2 regions of the Nonomuraea polychroma genome follow, and region 1 is predicted to be linked to the other one. Evidence: riboswitches for the same ligand, from Rfam matches in the RefSeq annotation. Region 1 holds a riboswitch; the other holds the start of a gene.
What was found. A riboswitch is a leader RNA that binds a small molecule or an ion and turns the genes downstream of it on or off. The one in region 1 is predicted to bind cyclic di-AMP.
Positions count from the first base shown of each region.

Region 2: linked by a shared signal. The riboswitch ahead of EDD27_RS26250 (CHAP domain-containing protein) and the one ahead of EDD27_RS12675 (C40 family peptidase) in region 1 are both predicted to bind cyclic di-AMP.

Region 1 covers NZ_SAUN01000001.1:2,857,776-2,860,976, reverse strand. The annotation lists gene EDD27_RS12685 (aldo/keto reductase) at 1-353, shown strand, start outside; gene EDD27_RS12680 (Gfo/Idh/MocA family protein) at 374-1,327, shown strand; cyclic di-AMP (ydaO/yuaA leader) riboswitch at 1,445-1,580, shown strand; gene EDD27_RS12675 (C40 family peptidase) at 1,594-2,286, shown strand; gene EDD27_RS12670 (alpha/beta fold hydrolase) at 2,520-3,201, opposite strand, start outside.
Region 2 covers NZ_SAUN01000001.1:5,750,302-5,753,502, reverse strand. The annotation lists gene EDD27_RS26265 (C40 family peptidase) at 1-20, opposite strand, end outside; gene EDD27_RS26260 (helix-turn-helix transcriptional regulator) at 240-863, opposite strand; gene EDD27_RS26255 (MDR family MFS transporter) at 920-1,510, shown strand; cyclic di-AMP (ydaO/yuaA leader) riboswitch at 1,711-1,859, shown strand; gene EDD27_RS26250 (CHAP domain-containing protein) at 1,872-2,525, shown strand; gene EDD27_RS26245 (cupredoxin domain-containing protein) at 2,780-3,201, opposite strand, start outside.

The DNA of each region.
Region 1 (3,201 bases):
ACCAGATCGAGCTCCACCCGTACCTGCAGCAGCGCGAGATGCGGGCCTTCCACGAGGCCAACGGCATCCTGACCGAGGCGTGGAGCCCGCTCGGCCGGGGTCAGGGGCTGCTCGACGACCCGGCGCTGAGCGTGTTGTCGGGCAAGTACGGCAAGACGCCCGCCCAGATCGTGCTCCGCTGGCACCTGCAGCTCGGCAACGTCGTCATCCCCAAGTCCGCGAACCCCTCGCGGATCCGCGAGAACTTCAACGTGTTCGACTTCATCCTCGACGCCGAGGACATGGCCGCGATCGGCGCCATGAACAGGAACAAGCGCATCGGACCCGACCCCGACACCTTTAACATGACCTGACAGGTCTACGATCTCCGTTTGTGCGGGACTTTGCGTGGGGAATAGCGGCGACAGGCGGCATCGCGCGGACGGTGGGAGCGGCCATCGCCGCCGAGCCCGGCATGCGGGTGGCCGCCGTCGGCTCCAGAAACCTGGGCCGCGCGCAGGCCCTGGCCGCGACGCTGGGCGCGGAGTCGGCCTACGACTCCTATGAGCGGCTGTGCGCGGATCCGGCCGTGGACGCGATCTACGTGGCCACTCCGCACGCCCAGCACCTGCAGGTCGCCGAGGCCGCCATCGCCGCGGGCAAGGCCGTGCTGTGCGAGAAGCCGCTGGCCGCCACCGTGGACGACGCCGAGAAGATGGTGCGCCTGGCGCGGGATGCCGGTGTGTTCCTCATGGAGGCGATGTGGATGAGGTTCAACCCCCTCATCCAGAAGATCGCCTCCGATGAGCGGTTCGGCGAGATCCGCTCGGTGCAGGCCTCTTTCGGCTTCACCCTGCCCTACGACCCCGCGCACCGCCTGTGGGCGCCCGAGCTGGGCGGCGGCGCGCTGCTCGACCTGGGGATCTACCCGTTCGGGCTGGCCCAGCTGCTCCTCGGCATGCCGACCGACCTGCGTGTCACCGGCTCTCTGGCCCCGAACGGGGTGGACGCGGAGGCTGCCGGTGTTTTGCTCTATCCCGGCGGCAGGCACGCTCTCGTGGCGACCTCGTTGCTCGGGAATTACCCGAACGATGCCCGCGTTGTGGGTACTCAGATGCGCGCCGACATCCAGGCCCCGTTCTGGGCGCCGCAGCGGATCCTCCTCACCGGGCCCTCCGTGGAGCCGGAAGAGCACGTGCTCGATCCGGCCGACAACGGGTACGCCGGGGAGCTCCGCGAAGTCCGCGCTGCCACGGCCGAAGGCAGGACCGAGAGTTCGATCATGCCGCTTGACGAATCCCTTGCCATGATGGGGCTTCTGGCCGACGCCCGCGGGCAACTTGCCTAACTGGGCTTTTATCTAGTTGTAATCCTCTTGCCGCATGTATTACCTTATGGGGCATCTTGAGGCATGCGTCCGGTTTGTCCGGTCGTGTCCGACCATCGCACGAAACATCACAGGACAGTCCTGTGACCGCTGAATCCGCCTTGCGCGGAACCGGGGACCCAGTCATTTGGGGCGAATCGGCACTTCGGTGCCGTAGGGCAGCTTCCACGCCCGAGCCCGTCAGCTAACCCGGTAAGCGGCATGGAAGCAAGGAGTAAACCCCCTCGATGGCCAAGTTCCGCATCCCCGCTGCTGCCAACAAGATCAACATCGCCCGCGCCGCCCTCGGCGCCACCATCCTGGCCTCAGCAGTCACCGCCCACGTCACCGGCACCGCCGTCGCCGCGACGGACAAGCAGCCGGTCGCCACCGCCGAGCAGGCCGGCGCCAGGACCGACGAGTCGAAGACCAACGAGAACAAGATCAACGTCACCGCCGATCAGGTCCTGGCCCTGGCTAGGTCCCAGGTCGGCACCAGCGAGAACGCCGCCGGCGGCGGCACCCCGTACCAGCAGTGGTACGCCAACTCCCAGCGCGCCGCCGAGACCATCGCCCGCGACGGCGGCAACCGCGCCGCGTACCTGAACGCTCCCTGGTGCGCGATGTTCATCTCCTGGGTCGGCGAGCAGACCGGCGCCCGCCCGCAGCTCGGCTGGGACGCCTGGACCGTCGCCCACGCCAAATGGTTCAAGGCCAACAACCGCTTCGGCACCGACGTCAAGCCCGGCGCCGTCGTGTTCTTCTCCTGGAGCGGGAGCAAGGACATCCGCGACATCAACCACGTCGGGTTCGTCGTGAAGGACAACCAGGACGGCACCATCTCGACGATCGAGGGCAACACCGGCAACGGCAAGGTCGAAGAGCGGACCCGGCCGAAGTCCCAGGTCGTCGGCTACGGCTACCCCGAGTACGCCGCCTGACCCTCCTCATCACATCCGAACGAGCGCGCGTCCCCACCCGGGACGCGCGCTCGCCGCGTTCCGGTCGACCCGGCCCGGAGCCCTATGCCCTGCCCTTCCACCCGGCCGAAGTCGGCAAGGCGACCCCGGCCGAACGACCGGGAGCAGATGGGGAACCCCGGATCTTCCGCTACCAGCCCGACGGCTCGATCAAGGAGATCGAGTGGGACGAGCTGAGCTGACCCCGTCCAGGGTCACTCCGCGAAGAACCGCGCCAGGGCGGCTGCGACCGCGCCCGGGTCGTTCTCCATCGGGATGTGACCGGCGCGCCGGATGCGGACCAGGGAGGTGTTCGGCATCTCGGCGGCGAAACGCTCGGCGTACCTGACCTCCTGGAAGGTGTCGTCCTCGCCCCACACCAGCAGCTTCGGCGTCCCGTCGGCCTGCAGCGCGGGCACCAGGTCCAGCGTGTAGCGGCTGTCGGCGGCCCCGGCCAGCGCCATCCATGACCGTCGCACCCGGGCGTCGTTCCACGGGTCCAGGTAGTCGGCCAGCTCGGCCTCCGTCGCCGGACGGGCCAGCGCGGTGGTGACGGCCGTGCGGCGGGCGGCCAGCAGCTCCTCCGCGGTCACCGCCGCCACCACGGCCGGGTCGCGGAAGCGGGCCACGCCCGGCACCGGCCACGAGTCGTACGTGACCGAGTTGACCAGCGCCAGCCGCCCCACCTTCACCTCGCCCGCGGCCAGCAGATGCTGCGCCACCGCGCCCCCGATGTCGTGCCCCGCCACGGCCAGCGGTTCGCCGGCGCCCACCGCCGCCGCGAACCGCGCCACCCACCGGGCCAGCGCCGGAACCGCCGCCGTCGCCATCGTGAGCTCCCCCTCGGAGCGCCCCAACCCCGGCAGGTCCACCGCGACGGGACGCAGCCCCGCCGCC
Region 2 (3,201 bases), 2.9 Mb from region 1:
TGCCCAAGCCTTGTCGGCACGGCCACTACGATGCCTCCTCGTAAATCGCTAAACCTGGGGCGAAATAGTACAGAAACGGAGGGTCTGGTTAGCCTGTTCGTGCCAACTGCCTTCGCGGGCGGGGACGTACTAACCGGCATAGCGGCAGCCGCGCCGGCCCATGTGGAGATACGCCCGGCACCTCCAGTGCGTTCAGCGCACGCAGGCGTACCGGCTCCGGGGAGCCGGGCGCAGGAACCTCAGCGATCGGCACCGCTCAACTGCTGAGGCCGAGCGGTGAGGCGGAGATCGGCGGCGGCGTGGGGATCTTCGTCCCGGCAGGGGAGGAACACCACTTCGTGGACATCACTGAGGACCTGGCGCTGCTGGTGGTGCGCTTCCGTTGAGGTAGCGCCGGGTGAGGTGCCGACGGTTCGGCGGAATGCCGCGAGAAAAGCACTCGGGGTCGCGTACCCCACGGCGTGCGCGGCCTGCGACACCGGCCGGCCTTCGGCGAGGAGAGGCAGGGCGGCCCGCAGCCGCATATGGGTGCGCCAGCGGTCGAAGCTCAACCCCGTGTCGCGGGCGAACAGCCGGGTCAGGGTGCGCCGGCTCGCCCCGATGGCGCGTGCGTGATCGTCAAGGCTCCGGGAGTCGGAGGGGTCGGCGAGCAGGGCGTCGGTCACGGCGCGCACGCGTTCGTCCACGGGAAGCGGAACATCGATCGGCAGCGCCGGCAAAGGATGCAACAGGTCGAGCACCACCGCCTCGGCCCGCAGCCGCGCGTCATCGGCGAGGTCCTCACGGGCGAGGTAGCCGATCAGATGGGGCGACCTGCTGGGTCGGCGCCGCGTCTTCCTCATCGGGGTGGCGCTGTTCGGCATGGCGAGTCTCGCCTGCGGGCTCGCCCAGCAGCCGTGGCAGCTCGTGGCCAGGCCTGGTGATCTCCGGTGTGCTGACCGACCTCACCTCGTGGCGCTGGATCTTCCTGATCAACCTTCCCGTAGCGGTGGTGGCCCTCGTACTGGTATCCCTGGTCTACGGCCTGCTCCAAGCCGGGGAATCGGGCTGGGGAGAGGTGGCCGTCATCGCTCCCCTGCTGCTGGCCGCCGTCCTGACCGCCGGGTTCCTCGTGGCGGAGTCACGGACGGCTGAGCCTCTGGTGCCGATGTCGTTCCTGGCCGACCGGACGCGTGCCGTCGCAGGCGGCGCGACCCTGCTGTTCTCCGCGGCCTTTTACGCGATGGCCTTCCTGCTGATGATCCACCTGCAGACCGTGCTCGGATACGGTCCGCTCCATGCCGGCGTCGCCTACCTGCCCTACGGCGCTGGAATCCTTGTGGGCATGTGGCTTTCCGCCCACGAGATGGGCTCCCCTCGTCCGGCGGCGGAAGGCTTCTCGTTCGCGCTCACCGTCGCCGCCGCCCTCCTCGCCCTCGGCTCCATCCTGATAGCCGCCCTGCTCCGAACCCGCCGCTCGGCCTCCGCACCTGACACCGCCGCCCACCAGACTCCAGCACGTCGCCGATGAAGTAAGCCCGGTTCGTAAAGTGCCGAAAGGTAAAGAATTATGCGGGAAATCCCCTATATGGCAGGGGATTTCGTCAGTCTGGCGAGAGGTGGAGTTGCCTAGCTCTATACGCGTCGCTTACGTTGAGGGATCCGTCGGGGGCCGATGCTGCCCCCACATTGCCGAGACCGCGTTCAGCAGCATGAACATCCTTCGTGTGGAGGACGCGGCCGCCGAATCCGCTTCGATGCGGAACCGGGGACCCAATCTCGTTGGGGTGAATCGGTGCGTGCCTCACGATGGCCGCCCCGTAGGGCACTTCCAGGCCCGAATCCGTCAGCTAACCCGGTAGGCGGCATGGAAGCAAGGAGCAAACCTCAGCATGACCAAGCACGTCCTCTCCCGTACCCTCATGCCCGCAAACCTTTCCCTGCTCGCTGCGGGCGTCACCATCGCGGCCGGCGCCCTTCTGGCGGGCGCCCCGGCATTCGCCGACCACCAGGGGCACAGGCAAGCCAACGCCCCTCAGGCCGCGCAGCAGAAGCCCGCCACGGCAGATGCGATCCTCAAGATCGCCGAGTCCCAGATGGGCGTGACGGAGAACGCGGCGGGCGGTGGGACGCCGTTCCACAGCTGGTACATGGCCTCGCAGCGGGCGAAGGAGACCGTGGCCCGTGACGGTGGGAGCATCCAGGCCTACGCGAACGCGCCGTGGTGCGCCATGTTCGTCTCCTGGGTCGGCGAGAAGGCCGGCGCCCGGCCGACCATCGGCTGGGACGCCTACACCATCACCTGGGCCAAGTGGTTCCAGAAGAACGGCCACTGGGGCACTCAGGCCAAGCCGGGCGCCGTCGTCTACTTCTCGTGGGACGACAAGAGCACCGACAGCATTGACCACATGGGGCTGGTCAAGAAGGACAACGGCGACGGCACCATCACCACGGTGGAAGGCAACACCGGCAACGGCAAGGTGGAGCAGCGCATCCGGCCCACGTCCCAGGTCGTCGGCTACGGCTACCCGCAGTACAACGCATAAGGAAAGCTTCATGGCTGGTGCACGGCGATGGTCTTCGCCGTGCACCAGCGCTTTTTCAGGAAAAGGTCGATGCCATCCGCAGCTGCCCGGTCCTGCTCAACACGTGCACAGCGGTCGCGCAGGCGCGGCCCACCGCGATCAACATCCACCACGGCAGACTCGGCAGCCCGAGCGACCGGCCGGCGTCGAGCGCAGCACGTGAGGTGGGCGCACCAGCCAGAGCGCCGCGTCTCGCCGTGCGGTGCCGGCATTGGTCACTTGACGGTCAGGGTGGTCTCCATGCCTTGGGCGCGGTGGTTTCCCACCGGGCACCACACCTCGTAGGTGCCGGGCTGAAGGGTTACCGTCCATTCGGTCTTCTTGCCGCCGTCGATGACGTCCGACTGTTGGGTGCCCATGCCGGGTCCCTTGAGGGCCATCGCGTGGGGCGCGCTTCCGACGTTGTCGAGCATGAACGTGTACGTGCCGGCGGTGAGGTCTCGCTTGGCCATCACGAAAGAGAACTCGTTCACCGTCACGTTGATCATGCTTCCCTGCTGGGCAGGCGACGTGGTCGCCTGACGGGCAGGAGGAGCCTCGGGTGCGCCCGCGCCGCCCCCGCAACCGGAGACGGCCAGCAGTGCAACGGCAGCCGCCCCTGTGGCGAGGGCCAGTCGCCGTCGATGGGTGATCCTGT